DNA from 3 places in the Faecalimonas umbilicata genome. Region 3 is predicted to be linked to each of the others. Evidence: predicted binding sites of a transcription regulator. Region 3 holds the regulator's gene; each other region holds the start of a gene.

Region 1 (5,852 bases), 140 kb from region 3:
TGGAAAACTATTGCAAGACAGTGCTGATTGAGGCAAATACCATGATTGATATGGCAAAAACAGAGATTGCTCCGGCGGTAAGTGCATATGTACTGGAGCTTGCCAATACAGCAGCAGCGAAAAAAGCAGTTGATGCTTCTATTTCCTGTAGTTATGAAGCGGGGCTGCTGAAGAAACTGGCAAGACTGGAAGACCAGATTGCGGTTAAAGCCGATGAACTGGATGATGCAGTGATGAAGATTAAGGAGGCCGGAGACATTGAATCAGAATCTTATATGATTCGTGATGTTGTCTTAAGTAAAATGGGTGAACTCCGAGTTGCCTGTGACGAGGCAGAAACAATGACAGCAAAAAAATACTGGCCATTCCCAACCTATGGAGATTTACTGTTTGGCGTAAAATAACGTATCAGCAGGAAAGGTCGCTTGCGTATTTTCACCTGATACGTTAGCGATAGAATCGAAGATTCTAGAGCATAAAAAAATACAGAAAGAAGGAATGCTTATGACTTACAGTGCAGTTAACACAATTTGGGTATTGATTGGAGCAGCATTAGTGTTCTTCATGCAGGCGGGATTCTCCATGTGTGAAGCCGGATTTACCAGAGCAAAGAATACAGAAATATTTTGATGAAGAACCTGATGGATTTTTGTATCGGTACACCAGCCTTTTGGCTGGTAGGGTTCGGGCTGATGTTTGGCAGCGGCTCTGCGATCATAGGAACCTTTGATCCATTGATTCGTGGAGATTACAGTCACATTTTGCCGGCGGGGGTTCCGTTATGGGCATTTGCAATCTTCCAGACTGTTTTTGTGCGACATCTGCAACAATCGTGTCCGGAGCAATGGCTGAGAGAACAAAATTCAGTGCATACTGCATTTATTCAGCAGCGATTTCTCTTTTAATCTACCCGATTTCAGGGCACTGGATTTGGGGCGGAGGATGGCTTTCACAGATGGGCTTTCATGATTTTGCAGGTTCTACAGCCGTACATATGGTAGGCGGTATCTGTGCATTGATCGGAGCCAAAATTTTAGGACCTCGTATCGGAAAATATGGTAAAGATGGAAAATCACGAGCTATCCTCGGACATAATCTTACTTTTGCAGCACTTGGTATATTTATCCTCTGGTTCTGTTGGTTTGGCTTCAATGGTGCATCTACTATAGGTATGGACAGCGATGCTTTGATGGAAACAGCAGGAAGAGTATTTTTCAACACAAATATGGCAGCTGCGGTAGTTTGCTGTACAACTTTAATCTTCACATGGCTTCGTTATAAAAAGCCGGATGTTTCCATGACATACAATGCAGCATTGGCAGGACTCGTTGGTATTACGGCAGGCTGTGATGCAGTAAGTCCGGTTGGTGCTGTATCTGTTCATTGTGTATGTGGTGCAACCGGAACAATCCTTACAGGATTATTTGCAACAGGTGTAACAACAGAAGCAGGGCTTTTCTATGGAGGCGGCTTACACTTCCTTGGAGTTCAGGTGGCAGGTGTTCTTTCTGTAGCAGCATATGTTGCGGTTATTATCGCGATTGTATTTTTAGCGATCAAATATACGATTGGTCTTCGTGCTGATTATCGAGGCGTACAGGTCGAAGCAAATCTGCTTCCAAAAGTATAGGTGGATATCGTAGTCAGTGCAGTTCCGGTTCGTAAAGTCATTGAAACAGCGAAGAAGGATTTGATGCCCTTCAGGACGTAGAATAAAATCAGAATGGATAGAAACTAAATATTGTAAAGGCATTTGAGAAAAGAGAAGTAGTACAGGTGATCACTTACAGCGAAGGTGGAACAGTGAGAGCCACGCAGCAGAGCCTGTATGAATAACACTTTTTAAGCTGCAATCCGAACAGGATTTCCTTAGTAGGTGCGACGTTACGTCAAGCGTTAATGGCAGAACCATGAAAAGGTTTGGAAATGAGACAAAAGATAGGTGGCACCGCGAGCACAGCACTTGCCCTATAGAATGCTGAATTACTAGATTTACGGAGGTAGATTTATATGTGTTCTATTATGGGTTATTGCAGCCGCAGTGCTGCCTTTGATGTTTTTATGAAAGGATTTGAGAAGACCATATCAAGAGGTCCGGATGATACACGTGTGGTTGAAACAGGTGATGGCCTTCTTGGATTCCACAGATTATCAATCATGGGATTAACTCCATCCGGTATGCAGCCATTTCAGTATGGGAACAGTTATGTGGTCTGTAATGGAGAAATTTATGGATTTGAGAAGCTGAAAGAAGAACTGTCAGTAAAATATACATTTGAAAGTGAATCGGACTGCGAGATACTTTTGCCGTTATATCAGGAATACGGTACAGACATGTTTGACATGATTGATGCGGAGTTTGCCTGCATCATCTACGATGGGGAAGCAAGAGAATTTATCGCGGCAAGAGATCCGATTGGAATCCGTCCATTGTATTATGGATATGATAAAGAAGGTGCTGTTATATTTGCCAGTGAAGCGAAAAATCTGGTAGGACTTGCGGAGAAGATCATGCCGTTTCCACCGGGACATTATTATAAGGGCGGTCAGTTTATCTGCTACTGTGACATTGCTAAAGTAGATACGGTTTGTCATGATGATCTGGAGACAGTCTGCAAGAGTATTCATGATAAGCTTGTGGCTGGCGTGGAAAAACGTCTTGTAGCTGATGCAAAGGTAGGCTTCCTGCTTTCCGGCGGACTGGATTCTTCTTTGGTGTGCGCGATTGCAGCAAAGAAAAGTAAGGAACGGATTAAGACATTTGCGATTGGTATGAGTGAAGATGCCATTGACTTAAAATATGCAAAACAGGTGGCAGATTATATTGGAAGTGATCATACAGAGGTTTATATGACACCGGATGAAGTGCTTTCTTCGCTGGAAACAGTCATTCAGTTGTTGGGAACCTATGATATTACCACAATCCGTGCATCCATGGGTATGTATCTGGTGTGTAAGGCAATCCATGAACAGACCGATATCCGTGTCCTTTTGACCGGTGAGATTTCTGATGAATTGTTTGGTTATAAATATACGGACTTTGCACCGGATGCGAGAGCCTTTCAAGAGGAATCACAGAAACGAATCCATGAACTTCATATGTATGATGTTCTCCGTGCGGACCGTTGTATCTCCGTAAACTCGCTGGAAGCAAGAGTTCCGTTTGGTGATCTGGATTTTGTAAAATATGTGATGGCAGTAGACCCGGAATTAAAGCTGAATACTTATGGAAAAGGAAAATATCTGCTCCGTCATGCGTTTGAACAGGGTGGTTATCTGCCGGATGAGATTCTTTGGAGAGAAAAAGCTGCATTTTCAGATGCTGTTGGACATTCCATGGTTGATTATTTAAAGGAATATGCACAAAAGCAATATACAGATGCAGAATTTGAAAGAAGATGTAAAAGCTATACCCATGCCAGACCATTTACAAAAGAATCCTTATTATATAGAGAAATTTTTGAAAAGTATTATCCGGGTCAGGCTGAGATGGTTGCAGATTTCTGGATGCCGAACAAAGAGTGGGAAGGATGCGACGTAAATGATCCTTCTGCAAGGGTACTATCTAACTATGGTGATAGCGGAAAATAAAATGAAGTAATGGAAAAATCGAGGCACTCAATCTTGATTGAAAAGACACAAAAAATTCACATAATATGTTAGCGCTCACGCTTGACGAGTGCTAACAAAGGTGCTATAACATAATTAGAAACAGGAGAAAGAAAGAACCACGAGTTCATGATTCTTCCTAAACATCCCCAGTTTCAAAATATAATTTGAAAAAGGAGCGATGATTATGTTAACACCTAGTATTTTTGGAGAAAATTTATTTGACGAGTTCTTTGATGATTTCTTTGATTTTCCGGTATTTGATGATCGGGCAATGAAGAAAGCACAGAAAAAACTGTATGGTCGTCATGCTGCAAACATGATGAAAACAGATGTGAAAGAACAGGATGATCATTATGAAGTGGATATCGATCTTCCGGGATTTAAGAAAGAGGAACTTTCACTAGAACTGAAGAATGGATATTTGATGATCAATGCAGCGAAAGGTCTCGATAAAGAGGAAAAAGAAGAAAAGACGGGAAGGTTTGTCCGTCGTGAACGTTACGTAGGCAGTATGAGCAGATCGTTCTATGTGGGCGAGGATATCAGACAGGAAGATATTCATGCGAAGTACGAAAGTGGAGTATTAAGACTGTCTATTCCAAAACAGGAAGAGAAAAAAGCACAGATAGAAGATAAAAAGTATATTGCTATTGAAGGATAAATGCCTTTCATAAAATGATAGTAATGTGAATTTGGCCCGGAGTCATTATGGCTTCGGGCTATTTATATGGAACGATTAACAGAGATATGGAACAAGAATTTTGAAATACCTATTGACATGGTAGGTAAATAATGGATGTAATACAGAAAACAAAAACCTACTTGAACGGTAGGCAATAAGGAGCTTGTTATGGGATTTTATTTTGAAAAGCTTGTACGAGAAAACTTTCGTTTTGGTCGAATGTGACAATCCGCAGTAAGTTAATTGAAATCATTGAAATTTATAAACGAAAGGAACTATATTATGTCAAAATACAGATTTGAAACACTTCAGCTTCATGTAGGACAGGAGGCTCCGGATCCTGTTACGGATGCACGTGCAGTGCCTATTTATGCAACCACTTCTTATGTTTTTCACGATTGTGCCCATGCGGCAGCACGTTTTGGACTTACAGATGCCGGAAATATTTATGGACGCTTAACGAACTCTACGCAGGATGTTCTGGAAAAGCGTGTTGCTGCCTTAGAAGGTGGTGTTGCTGCTTTGGCACTTGCTTCAGGAGCAGCTGCAATTACATATACCTTGCAGGCTCTGGGACAAAATGGTGGACACTTTGTTGCACAGAAAACGATTTATGGCGGCAGTTACAACCTGTTGGCACATACACTTCCGGGGTTCGGAATCACAGCTTCCTTTGTCAATATACATGATCTTGATGAAGTGGAAGCTGCTATTGAGGAAAATACAAGAGCGATTTACATAGAAACGCTTGGCAATCCGAACAGTGATATTCCGAATATTGACGCATTGGCTGCACTTGCCCATAGACATGGCTTACCTCTTGTGGTAGATAATACTTTTGGTACACCGTATTTTATTCGTCCAATTGAACATGGGGCTGATATTGTGGTACATTCTGCTACAAAATTTCTTGGAGGTCATGGAACTACTCTTGGTGGGGTCATTATAGATTCAGGCAAATTTGATTGGACTGCTTCAGGTAAGTATCCAGCCATCGCTGAACCGAATCCAAGTTATCATGGCGTTGCTTTTGTAAAAGCTGCAGGGCCAGCAGCCTTCGTTACTTATATCCGTGCAATTCTGCTTCGTGATACAGGAGCAACCATTTCTCCTTTTGCAGCGTTTTTTTTATTGCAGGGAATCGAAACACTGTCGCTGCGTCTGGAGCGTCATGCAGAAAATACGAAGAAGGTGGTAAAATTTTTAAACGCTCATCCACAGGTTGAAAGAGTGAACCATCCATCTCTTCCTTCCCATCCTGATTATCCGCTTTATCAGAAGTATTTCCCGAATGGTGGAGCATCTATTTTTACATTTGATATTAAAGGGGGAGTGGAAGAGGCTTACAGGTTTATAGATCATCTGCAGATTTTTTCATTACTTGCAAATGTAGCTGATGTGAAAAGTCTTGTGATTCATCCTGCGACTACAACACACAGTCAGCTTTCGCCGGAGGAACTGGCTGAGCAGGAAATTAAGCCAAATACAATCCGGCTTTCTATTGGAACAGAACATATAGAAGATATTATCAATGATTTACAGCATGGGTTTGATGCGG
Region 2 (5,852 bases), 280 kb from region 3:
TTAAATCACGGTTTGTAATAATTCCTACTAATTTCTTTCCTTCTGTAATTGGAACTCCGGAAATACGGAATTTCGCCATCAGATCATTTGCATCTGCAAGTGTATGTTCCGGTGACAAATAAAATGGATCTGTGATAACTCCATTTTCAGAACGCTTTACTTTGTCGACTTCTTCTGCCTGTTCTTCAATTGACATGTTCTTGTGAATAATTCCGATTCCACCCTGACGAGCCATTGCAATCGCCATACGATGTTCTGTAACCGTATCCATTCCGGCACTCATCATCGGTATATTTAATTTAATTTTCTTCGTCAGATTTGTAGACAGATCAACCTGATTCGGGATTACTTCTGAATAAGCCGGCACTAACAGCACGTCATCAAATGTAATACCTTCTCCAATAATTTTTCCCATGATTTTGCTTCCTCTCTTTCTTTTGTTTATCCCATTTTCTTAGTAACATTTCATCTTTACAGCACTTATAAGCATAACTTATTAATACTATAAATAACTTTTGTCGTTTTATAAGGTATTGTTATATTACAAAAAACCTGGCACAATGTCAAGCTATAAATTGTTTTTTATTTAGAGAATTACCTTTCTTGGCGCCAGCATTCGCATTCCTTCCAGAATTGTCTGATTTGGTTCAAAAATAATCTTCTCCTTCTGTCCGTTCTTTACTACCACCATTGTGTATGTCTTATGATCCGGATTCATCGTGCTGAAATTATGTGCCTTGATATTCTGAAATGCATTCAGTTCTGCTGACCCTGTAGGCGCGATCACTTCCAGTTCGCTGACATTTGTCTGAAACACTCTCTTTCTCTTCTGCTTCGCCATGATCTTATCGATATCAAGATCCCCGTTGACATATAAATATTCAAATTCCAGGTCTAACTGCCGGAGCAAAAAAATATCTGCCACTATCATAATTCCAAAGAAAAGAATCCCCAGCGGAAACAGAAAAAACGATAAAAGCGATACCACTGTAAGCGCGATCAATGCAGCTTTTGCCACCATTGTACCCATTGATGCCTTTCTCTTGACAAGTTGTTCTGTGTAAAAATCACTCATCTTTGCTGTACCTCCATTTTTTACATATATTTTTATTATATCACATTCTAAAAAACAGTAAAGAAAAAAAGATGAGTACCGGCCTATTCTCCGGTACTCATCTGTCCTTTCAAAATTTACATCATACCCATTCCTGGTCCGCCCGCCGGCATAGGAGGAACATCTTCTTTTATATTTGCCACAACAGACTCTGTTGTAAGAAGTGTAGATGCAACACTTGTCGCATTCTGTAATGCACTTCTTGTCACTTTTGCCGGATCCAAAATTCCTGCTTTTACCATATCAACATATTCTTCGTTATAAGCATCAAATCCGATTCCCGGCTGCTGTTCTCTTACTTTATTGATGATAACAGAACCTTCCAAACCTGCATTTGCCGCAATGTGGAATAACGGAGCTTCCAGTGCTTTTAAGATAATATTTGCACCTGTCTTCTCGTCTCCTTCTAATGTTTCTGCAAGCTTAGTAACTTCTTTGGATGCATGGATATATGCAGATCCACCACCTGCTACAATTCCTTCTTCCACTGCTGCTCTTGCTGCTGAAAGCGCATCTTCCATACGAAGTTTTGCTTCTTTCATCTCAGTTTCTGTCGCTGCACCTACACGGATTACTGCAACACCACCAGCAAGTTTTGCGAGTCTTTCCTGAAGTTTTTCTTTATCGAACTCAGATGTTGTCTCTTCAATCTGTGCCTTAATCTGTGCAACACGTGCGTTGATTGCTTCCTTCTCTCCAAGTCCATCTACGATCACTGTATTTTCTTTCTGAACTTTTACAGATTTTGCACGTCCCAGCATATCCAGTGTAGTCTCTTTTAAATCTAATCCCAATTCTTCTGAGATCACCTGTCCGCCTGTCAGAATCGCAATATCTTCTAACATAGCTTTTCTTCTGTCTCCATAACCCGGTGCCTTTACTCCAACTACCTGGAATGTACCACGCAATTTATTGACGATCAATGTTGTCAGCGCTTCTCCTTCGATATCCTCTGCAACGATCAGAAGTTTTGCTCCTGCCTGCACAACCTGCTCTAACAATGGAAGTAATTCCTGAATGTTCGCAATCTTTTTATCTGTGATCAGAATATATGGATCTTCCAGATTTGCTTCCATCTTATCCATATCTGTCGCCATATATGCAGAAATATATCCACGATCAAACTGCATACCTTCTACAAGGTCCAACTCTGTTTTCATTGTCTTAGACTCTTCAATCGTAATGACACCATCATTGGATACTTTCTCCATTGCATCTGCAACCATCTCTCCAACTTCTATATCTCCTGCGGAGATTGCAGCTACATTTGCGATTCTTTCTTTGCTTTCTACTTTACTGCTCATGCCTGCAACTGCTTCCACTGCAACATCTGTTGCTTTCTTCATACCCTTGCGAAGTACGATTGGATTTGCACCTGCTGCCAGGTTCTTCATTCCTTCATTGACCATGGCCTGTGCCAATACAGTCGCTGTCGTTGTTCCGTCTCCGGCAACATCGTTTGTCTTTGCTGCCACTTCACGGATCAGCTGTGCTCCCATATTCTCAAAAGCATCTTCCAGTTCAATCTCTTTTGCGATCGTCACACCATCATTTGTGATCAGCGGAGCACCGAATGATTTATCCAGAACTACATTTCTTCCCTTCGGTCCTAATGTCACACGTACTGTATTTGCTAATTGATTTACACCTGATTCCAAAGCACTTCTGGCCTCTGCGCCATATTTAATTTCTTTTGCCATGACTGATGTCCTCCTTAAATTCTGTCTCTCTATCTTCTTCGATGACCTGATGTCACCTTTCTATTCTCTTTCTGTTGTTTTATTCCTATTCGATGATTGCAAGAATATCACTCTGTTTTACAATAATGTATTCCTCATCTTCTAAGGAAACTTCTGTACCGGCGTATTTTGAATAAATCACCTGATTTCCGACAGCCACGTTCATCGTAACTTCTTTCCCATCAACTGTTCCGCCAGGTCCTACCGCTACAACTTCCGCCTGCTGTGGTTTCTCCTTTGACTGTCCCGGTAATACGATTCCGGATTTTGTTGTTTCTTCTGCGACTAATTGTTTCAATACGACTCTGTCACCTAATGGTACTAATTTCATGTAAATTCCTCCTTATACTACCGCAATTTCAAGGTCTGTGCGAAAGCCTCAAAAGCTTTCCGCCCCACACAGTCTATCTGCACGGGGTGTCTGCGCCGCCTTTATTAGCACTCATTTTATTCGAGTGCTAATTTGCTTTACTAATAAAATAGCACTATGTTTTTCATTTGTCAACTCAGTTTATATTTATTTTATAAAATCCATTTTCAATTTGAAGAATCAGAATATTTCCGCTTTTTCCAAGGAATCTCTCTCTCACTCTTCCAACGCATTCTTCTGCCTCTTCTCCCAAAAAAACCGTGCAGCGATACGATACATCCAGCGAAATTTTTGAAAGATCTGTCTCCTCCAGATTCAAATATATGCACTCTGTCTTCGGATCATACATCAAAATGATTCCTTCATAGCTGTTCTCACTTTTTTCTTCCTTTGTTCCGATCAGTTCTTCCATCGATATTTTCGCTCTGCAATTTTCAAACATTATCTTTGCCCCTTTCCTGTCACAATCAGCGAAAGGGTATCAGTTCTGCCTCTGATACCCTTTTTTCTTATTCTCTATGCTTTGTATCTTTTTTCAAATTTTCCAGTTCTTTGAAAACAAAATCGTTGATGACACGAATATAAGTTCCTTTCATACCGGAAGAACGAGATTCGATCACTCCTGCGCTCTCAAACTTACGAAGTGCATTTACGATCACAGAACGGGTAATTCCTACACGGTCCGCAATTTTACTTGCCACAAGAATTCCTTCTGTTCCCTCCAGTTCATCAAAGATATGGATGATCGCCTCCATCTCCGAGAAGGAAAGAGTGCTGATCGCCGACTTGACAATCTGCTCTTTTCTGACCTCTTCTGCACTTTCTTCATTGACCGCGCGAAGCATCTCTAATCCTACAACAGTTGTTCCATACTCACTCAGAATAATATCATCGATCTCGTATAAAGAATCTCTCTTATAGATGAACAACGTTCCCAGTCTTTCATCTGCAATATTGATCGGCGTGATGATCGCCTGATAATTTCTTACATGTTCTGGTGAAAATCCAAGTGTCTGAAGATTCACATTTTCCTTTGTAGAAAGAATGCTTAACAATCTCTCATTTAACATCTCATCAATGTGTCCTCCGACCTCATTTGTAATCAGCTCCTGTATTTCATCGACTCCTTCGCATTTACTGATTCCAAGCACTTTTCCTTTTTTACTCACAACAAATACGTTAGAATTAAGAATCTCTGTCAACACTTCACAAATGTCATTGAATACAACTTTGCTTGAATTGTTATTGTGCAGAAGTTTATTAATTTTTCTTGTCTTGTCTAATAACTGTACGCTCATTTATTCGCCTCCGTTCACGACGTCCATCGTCTGTCTATTTTACTGCTTTTGTTTATTGTAGCAAATATATCCACAAAACGTCAAAACTCTTTTCACACGTCTATATTATCACGCATTTTCAAAAAATTCAACGGATTTTTTCTAATTCTTTTTATTATTTCTGACATATCCACATTTTTCATCTGCACAGACAATCTTATTTCCTTTTTCGATCATATATCCGCCACATTCCGGACATTTTTCCTTAGATGGCTTCTGCCATGACATAAATTCGCATTCCGGATTGTCCTCACATCCATAATACTTCCGACCTTTTTTTGTTTTGCGCAGCACAACTTCTTTTCCACAGAGCGGACATGGGACACCTATTTTTTCCAAATAAGGCTTTGTATTTCTGCATTCCGGGAATCCCGGGCATGCAAGGAATCTTCCATGTGGACCATACTTGATCACCATATTTCTTCCGCATTCCTCACAGATAACGTCAGTCACCTCATCCTCGATCTTAACACTTTCCAATTCTTTCTCTGCCACTTTTACAGCCTCATCAAGATCCGGATAGAAGTTGCGGATCACAGACTTCCATTCCACTTTTCCTTCCTCAACCATATCAAGCAGCCCTTCCATATTGGCAGTAAAGTTCACATCAACAATACTTGGGAATGATTGTTTCATCATGTTATTTACAACTTCTCCAAGTTCGGTCAGATAGAGGTTCTTATTTTCTTTCGAAACATATCGTCTTGCGATGATTGTAGAGATTGTCGGTGCATACGTACTCGGCCGTCCAATCCCCAGTTCTTCCAGTGTCTTTACCAGTGCTGCTTCTGTATAGTGTGCCGGCGGCTGTGTAAAATGCTGTTTTTCTTCCAACGCTTCTTTTGTCAGAACAGAATCTTGATCCAATCCTTTCACAAGCAGATTGCTCGCCATCTTTTCTTCGTCTGACTCCACATAAGCGATGCGGAATCCTTCAAACACAACTTTTGAAGTTGATACTGAAAATTGATATGCTCCCGCGCCAATTTTTACAGAAGTAGATTCAAATTTCGCCGGCTGCATCCTGCTTGCTGCAAACCGCTTCCAGATCAACTGATACAACCGAAACTGATCTCTTGTCAGAGATTCTTTCACAGAAGCCGGTGTCCTGCTAAGATCTGTCGGTCGAATCGCCTCGTGGGCATCCTGAATCTTTTTCTCAGAAGCTTTCTTCTTTTCTCCCTCTGCCACAAAATTTTCTCCATAAACTTCTCGGATATATTCTCTTGCCGCTGCATCTGCCTCATCCGAAATCCTTGTGGAATCCGTACGGAGGTATGTGATAATACCAA
Region 3 (5,852 bases):
GTACCGGATTTTAGGAGAGGATCCGGAACAGAAAGTGTACAAGTTGCTAGATTTTACAGAACGGAAAGGAGATATTGCAGACCCATGGTACACCGGTAACTTTGATCTGACTTATCGGGATGTTCTGGACGGATGCAGAGGGCTTCTGAAATTTATCGAAGAACAAGAGAGTGTTTAACGAACAAGAAGATTTTATGTAACATTATTGTGGCAGAGGAGAATTATTCATCCTCTGCCACAATGTCTTCCAATACTTTGATCAAGTCGTGGATATTTTGGATCCGCACATTTCTTTCTAAAATAGTATTTTTCAGATTTACCGATAAGGATTCAAATTTTTCCCGTATTTCAGGAGCAATATAAGACATGTTTCTCACCTCGTAGATAGGATAGGCAAAAAGGAAAGAGCCTATACAGTTTTCCTGCAAAAAGTAAAAGAAATTTATTCAGATATTTACAAATGGAAATGAAAATCGCTATAATATTGTCCAGGGCAGAGTTATCTGTTCGGGAACATCTTAGAAAACACCAGACATATAGGAGAGAAGCACCTAAAAACAGAGTACAAGAAGATGACTGGAAGAGAGAAGAAGAAAACAGAGTAGTGGTATTAAGAAGCGTTAAAATAGGAAGCATGAACTAACCACGAGAGAAGCATCCATCGATGAAGACGGATAGTATTGTCTTTTTCTGCCTTGTAGGTAAAACGATTGCCTTATATTTGGATAGCAGAAATCTATTTTCCCTTTGTACTGATATTTAGAACAATAAATTTTGCGTGTACAAGATGTGCAGGCGGATAAGAAATAGAGAAAAGAAAGAGAGACTGAGCATGAAGAGAGAATTGGAATTATATATTCATATTCCGTTTTGTATGAAAAAATGTGCATATTGTGATTTTTTGTCCGGTCCGGCTCCGAGGGAGACGATAGATCGCTATGTAACAGCGCTTGTGGCAGAAATCAGGCAGTATCAAAAGTTGGCAGAGAATTATCGAGTTACAACGATTTTTTTTGGAGGAGGAACACCATCGATTTTGTCGGGAGGTCGGATGAAAGAAATTTTTGATGCGCTCCGGGATGTGTTTGAGATCCAAGCAGATGCGGAAATTACGATGGAAGCGAATCCGGGTACGGTCACAAAAGAAAATTTGCAGGCATACAGGGCATGTGGGATCAACCGGATCAGTTTTGGACTGCAGTCGGTCGATGATAAGGAACTGAAGCTGCTTGGGCGTGTACATACGATGCGGCAGTTTGAAGAGAGTTATGATCTGGCAAGGAAGGCGGGATTTCAGAATATTAATATAGATCTGATCTCGGCAATCCCAGGGCAGACAGTGGAATCCTGGGAGCACACATTGGATACCGTGATCCGAATGAATCCGGAACATATTTCTGCGTATAGTCTGATCATTGAGGAAGGGACGCTATTTTACGAGATTTATGGGGAGAACGCAAAAGAAGAGCAGGATAGTCAGTGTGAGAAATGTTTGGCTGATGACGGGAAACAGATGGATACAGGCAAGAACTTCCCAAAGCTTCCGGATGAGGAAGCAGAACGCCGCATGTATGAATTGACCGCAGAGAAGCTGGAAGCGGCAGGATATCTACAATATGAAGTTTCTAACTATGCGAAGCCGGGATATGCGTGCAGGCATAACAAAGGATACTGGCAGAGGGTGGAGTACCTTGGGATCGGCACTGGGGCGGCATCTTTGATTGAAAACGAGCGGTATCAGCATATTTCAGATACGGATCTTTATATCCGGGCAAATGGAAGGTTGGATCAGATCGAGGAGGAAAAAGAGACGCTAGATTGGAATGCACAGGTGGAGGAGACAATGTTCCTTGGCCTTCGGATGAAAGAGGGGGTAAACAAGCAGAAATTTAGAGAACGGTATCACAGAGAAATACAGGAAGTATATGGAGAGGTATTGGAAAAACTCAAAGAAGAAGGATTGCTTCGCGAAGAGGAGGAGCGAATCTGCCTGACAAAGAGAGGAAATGATCTGAGCAACTATGTACTTGCACAGTTCTTGTTATAACCTATAAAAATGTTTCAGATAGAAAGGCAATTGAAAAATTTTCAGAATGATAGAAAGGTTCCGGAAATTTTTTGATTGCTTTTTTGGATTGAAAGTTTCTAAAAATGTACATAATCTCGATAGAAAATAGTTTTTTACAAAAAATATAAAAAATATGTAAACTAGGTTGACAAACGAAAAGCATAGTGCTATCTTAATAATCGTAAGGTGTTAGCACTCGTAAGAATGGAGTGCTAATAAAGAAAAACGAGGAGGTGTGAGATGAAAGCAGATCATGGATTGGATGATCGGAAACTTAAGATTTTGCAGACGATCATTAAGACCTACTTAGAGACCGGGGAACCGGTAGGATCCAGAACGATTTCCAAATATACAGATTTGAATCTAAGTTCTGCGACGATCCGCAATGAGATGGCGGATTTGGAAGATCTGGGATATATCATACAGCCTCATACATCGGCGGGAAGAATTCCTTCAGACAAAGGATATCGGCTTTATGTAGATATGCTGATGGAGGATAAGGAGCATGAGATCACTGAGATGCAGGAGAAGATGCTTCAGAAGGCCGATAAGATGGAACAGCTTTTGCAGCAGGCTGCGAGAGTGCTGGCAAATAGTACAAATTATGCGACGATGGTTTCTGCTCCTACTTATAATAGGAATAAGTTAAAGTTCATCCAGCTTTCGCAGGTGGATGCCAATCAGATCATCGCGGTGATCGTCATGGAAGGCAACATTATTAAGAATAAGATTGTGGCGGTTGCAGAGCCGCTTGACAATGAGACAATGCTGAAGTTGAATATGCTGTTGAATACCAATCTGAATGGAATTGCGGTCGAAGATATCAATCTTGGCATGATCGCCAGACTGAAGGAACAGGCAGGAATTCACAGCGGTGTGATCAGTGATGTGCTTGATGCAGTGGCAAATACGATTCAGCTTGATAATGACCTTGAGATTTACACAAGCGGAGCGACAAACATTTTCAAATATCCGGAGCTGAGCGACAAGCAGAGTGCACAGGAGATCATCAGTGCTTTTGAAGAAAAGCAGCAGTTGGCAGAACTTGTGACACAGACGCTGGCAAGCGATGAGAACAAAGGAATTCAAGTTTATATCGGAAGTGAGACACCGGTACAGACGATGAAGGATTGCAGTGTTGTGACAGCGACTTACGAGCTTGGGCAGGGCATGCAGGGGACAGTTGGAATCATTGGTCCGAAGCGGATGGATTATGAGAATGTCATGAAGACATTAAAGACGTTGATGGTAGAACTGGATGCGATATTTCATAAAAAATCATAAGAAAGGTGGTACGACCATTGGATAAGAAGATGACACAGGAAGAAATGGTAAAAGAAGCCGTAGAGGAAGCAAAGAAAGCGGCAGAGGAACAGGACGCCGCTCAGGAAGCAGCGGGAGAAGATACAGAAGCGGTTGCAGAGGAAACCGTTGAGGAAGAAGCTGACAGCGAAGCATCCGAAGAGGAAGCTTTGGAAGAGACAGCAGAAGAAGGTTCCGAGAAAGGAGCAAAAGGGCTGTTTAAAAGAAAGCCGAAAAAAGATAAAAAAGATGAGCAGATCGAGGAATTAAAAGATAAGCTCACACGTCAGATGGCAGAGTTTGATAACTTCCGCAAGCGTACGGAGAAAGAAAAATCAGCGATGTACGAGATCGGGGCAAAAGATATTATCGAGAAGATTCTTCCGGTTGTAGACAATTTTGAGAGAGGACTCGGAGCTGTTACAGAAGAGCAGAAAGAAGATTCCTTCGTTTCCGGTATGGAGATGATCTACAAACAGATTATGACGACACTGGATTCTGTCGGAGTGAAAGCGATTGAGGCAGTTGGAAATGAATTTGATCCGGATTTCCACAATGCAGTGATGCATGTAGAAGATGAGGAAGTCGGGGAGAATATCGTTGTAGAAGAGTTCCAGAAAGGTTACACATACAGAGATACGGTAGTAAGACATAGTATGGTAAAAGTAGCAAATTAAAAATTCATTTAAGATGCATAAAGCATTTTGAATTTTATCAACAATAGATAGAGTAAGTAAACTTAGTATAAAATATAGGAGGATTTCATCATGGGAAAAATCATTGGAATTGACTTAGGAACAACAAATAGCTGTGTAGCTGTTATGGAAGGTGGACAGCCGACAGTCATCGCAAATACAGAAGGAGCAAGAACAACACCATCGGTTGTTGCTTTTACAAAGACAGGAGAACGTCTCGTTGGAGAACCTGCAAAACGTCAGGCAGTGACAAATGCTGATAAGACAATCTCTTCTATTAAGAGACACATGGGTACTGATTACAGAGTAACGATCGATGATAAGAAATATTCTCCACAGGAGATTTCTGCAATGGTACTTCAGAAACTGAAAGCAGATGCAGAAGGATATCTTGGAGAGAAAGTAACAGAGGCTGTTATCACAGTTCCGGCTTACTTTAACGATGCTCAGCGTCAGGCAACAAAAGATGCTGGTAAGATTGCTGGTCTTGATGTAAAACGTATCATCAATGAGCCAACAGCAGCAGCACTTGCTTACGGACTTGACAATGAAAAAGAACAGAAGATCATGGTATACGACTTAGGTGGAGGTACTTTCGACGTATCTATCATCGAGATCGGTGACGGAGTTATCGAAGTATTATCAACAGCAGGTGACAATAAACTTGGTGGAGATGACTTTGACCAGAAGATCACAGATTACATGTTAGCAGAATTCAAACGTGCAGAAGGAATCGACTTATCTACAGATAAGATGGCACTTCAGAGATTAAAAGAAGCAGCAGAGAAAGCGAAAAAAGAACTTTCTTCCGCAACAACAACAAACATCAACCTGCCATTCATCACAGCAAATGCAGAAGGTCCAAAACACTTTGATATGAACCTTACAAGAGCAAAATTTGATGAATTGACACATGACCTTGTAGAAAGAACAGCAGAGCCTGTAACAAGAGCGTTATCTGATGCGGGAATCTCAGCTTCTGAACTTGGAAAAGTATTATTAGTAGGTGGATCTACACGTATCCCGGCGGTACAGGAAAAAGTACAGAAATTGACAGGACATGAGCCATCCAAATCATTAAACCCAGACGAATGTGTTGCATTAGGAGCATCTGTTCAGGGTGGTAAATTAGCAGGAGATGCAGGTGCAGGCGACATCTTATTACTGGATGTAACTCCTCTTTCATTATCTATCGAGACAATGGGTGGTATCGCTACAAGACTGATCGAGAGAAATACAACGATTCCTACAAAGAAGAGCCAGGTATTCTCTACAGCAGCAGATAACCAGTCAGCAGTAGACATTAACGTTGTTCAAGGTGAAAGACAGTTCGCAAGAGATAATAAATCTCTCGGACAGTTCAGACTTGACGGAATCGCACCAGCTCCACGTGGAATCCCACAGATCGAAGTTACATTTGATATCGATGCAAATGGTATCGTAAATGTTTCTGCAAAAGATTTAGGAACAGGAAAAGAACAGCACATTACAATTACAGCAGGTTCTAACATGTCAGACAGCGAGATTGACAGAGCAGTAAAAGAAGCAGCTGAATTTGAAGCACAGGATAAAAAACGAAAAGAAGCAATCGATGCAAGAAATGATGCAGATGCGATGATCTTCCAGACAGAGAAAGCACTTGGAGAAGTCGGAGACAAGATTGATGCAAATGAAAAAGCAGCAGTAGAAGCTGACATCCAGGCATTAAAAGACATTCTTGCAAAATCTACACCAGAGAGCATGACAGATGCACAGGTAGAAGAGATCAAAGCAGGAAAAGAAAAATT

What was found. Region 3 encodes HrcA, which represses chaperone genes, less so after heat shock. Its sites were predicted from a motif close to TGTTAGCACTCNNNNNNNNNGAGTGCTAACA; they were not measured.
Region 1: ACGG81_RS05600 (Hsp20/alpha crystallin family protein) is a predicted target of HrcA. The motif match lies at 3,658-3,688, and genes of this name have one in related genera.
Region 2: groES (co-chaperone GroES) is a predicted target of HrcA. The motif match lies at 3,287-3,317, and genes of this name have one in related genera.

What each region holds. Positions count from the first base shown of each region.
Region 1 covers NZ_AP031411.1:1,173,903-1,179,754, forward strand. Annotated here, with positions in the region: gene ACGG81_RS05585 (glutamine synthetase III) at 1-404, shown strand, start outside; partial or broken gene ACGG81_RS05590 (ammonium transporter) at 583-1,630, shown strand; gene asnB (asparagine synthase B) at 2,011-3,591, shown strand; gene ACGG81_RS05600 (Hsp20/alpha crystallin family protein) at 3,797-4,273, shown strand; gene ACGG81_RS05605 (O-acetylhomoserine aminocarboxypropyltransferase/cysteine synthase family protein) at 4,577-5,852, shown strand, end outside.
Region 2 covers NZ_AP031411.1:1,031,577-1,037,428, reverse strand. Annotated here, with positions in the region: gene guaB (IMP dehydrogenase) at 1-415, opposite strand, end outside; gene ACGG81_RS04905 (DUF6106 family protein) at 587-1,075, opposite strand; gene groL (chaperonin GroEL) at 1,192-2,814, opposite strand; gene groES (co-chaperone GroES) at 2,900-3,184, opposite strand; gene ACGG81_RS04890 (hypothetical protein) at 3,360-3,665, opposite strand; gene codY (GTP-sensing pleiotropic transcriptional regulator CodY) at 3,733-4,521, opposite strand; gene topA (type I DNA topoisomerase) at 4,663-5,852, opposite strand, start outside.
Region 3 covers NZ_AP031411.1:1,313,883-1,319,734, forward strand. Annotated here, with positions in the region: gene ACGG81_RS06275 (low molecular weight protein-tyrosine-phosphatase) at 1-178, shown strand, start outside; gene ACGG81_RS06280 (hypothetical protein) at 222-368, opposite strand; gene ACGG81_RS06285 (hypothetical protein) at 461-643, shown strand; gene hemW (radical SAM family heme chaperone HemW) at 833-2,047, shown strand; gene hrcA (heat-inducible transcriptional repressor HrcA) at 2,309-3,352, shown strand; gene grpE (nucleotide exchange factor GrpE) at 3,382-4,047, shown strand; gene dnaK (molecular chaperone DnaK) at 4,138-5,852, shown strand, end outside.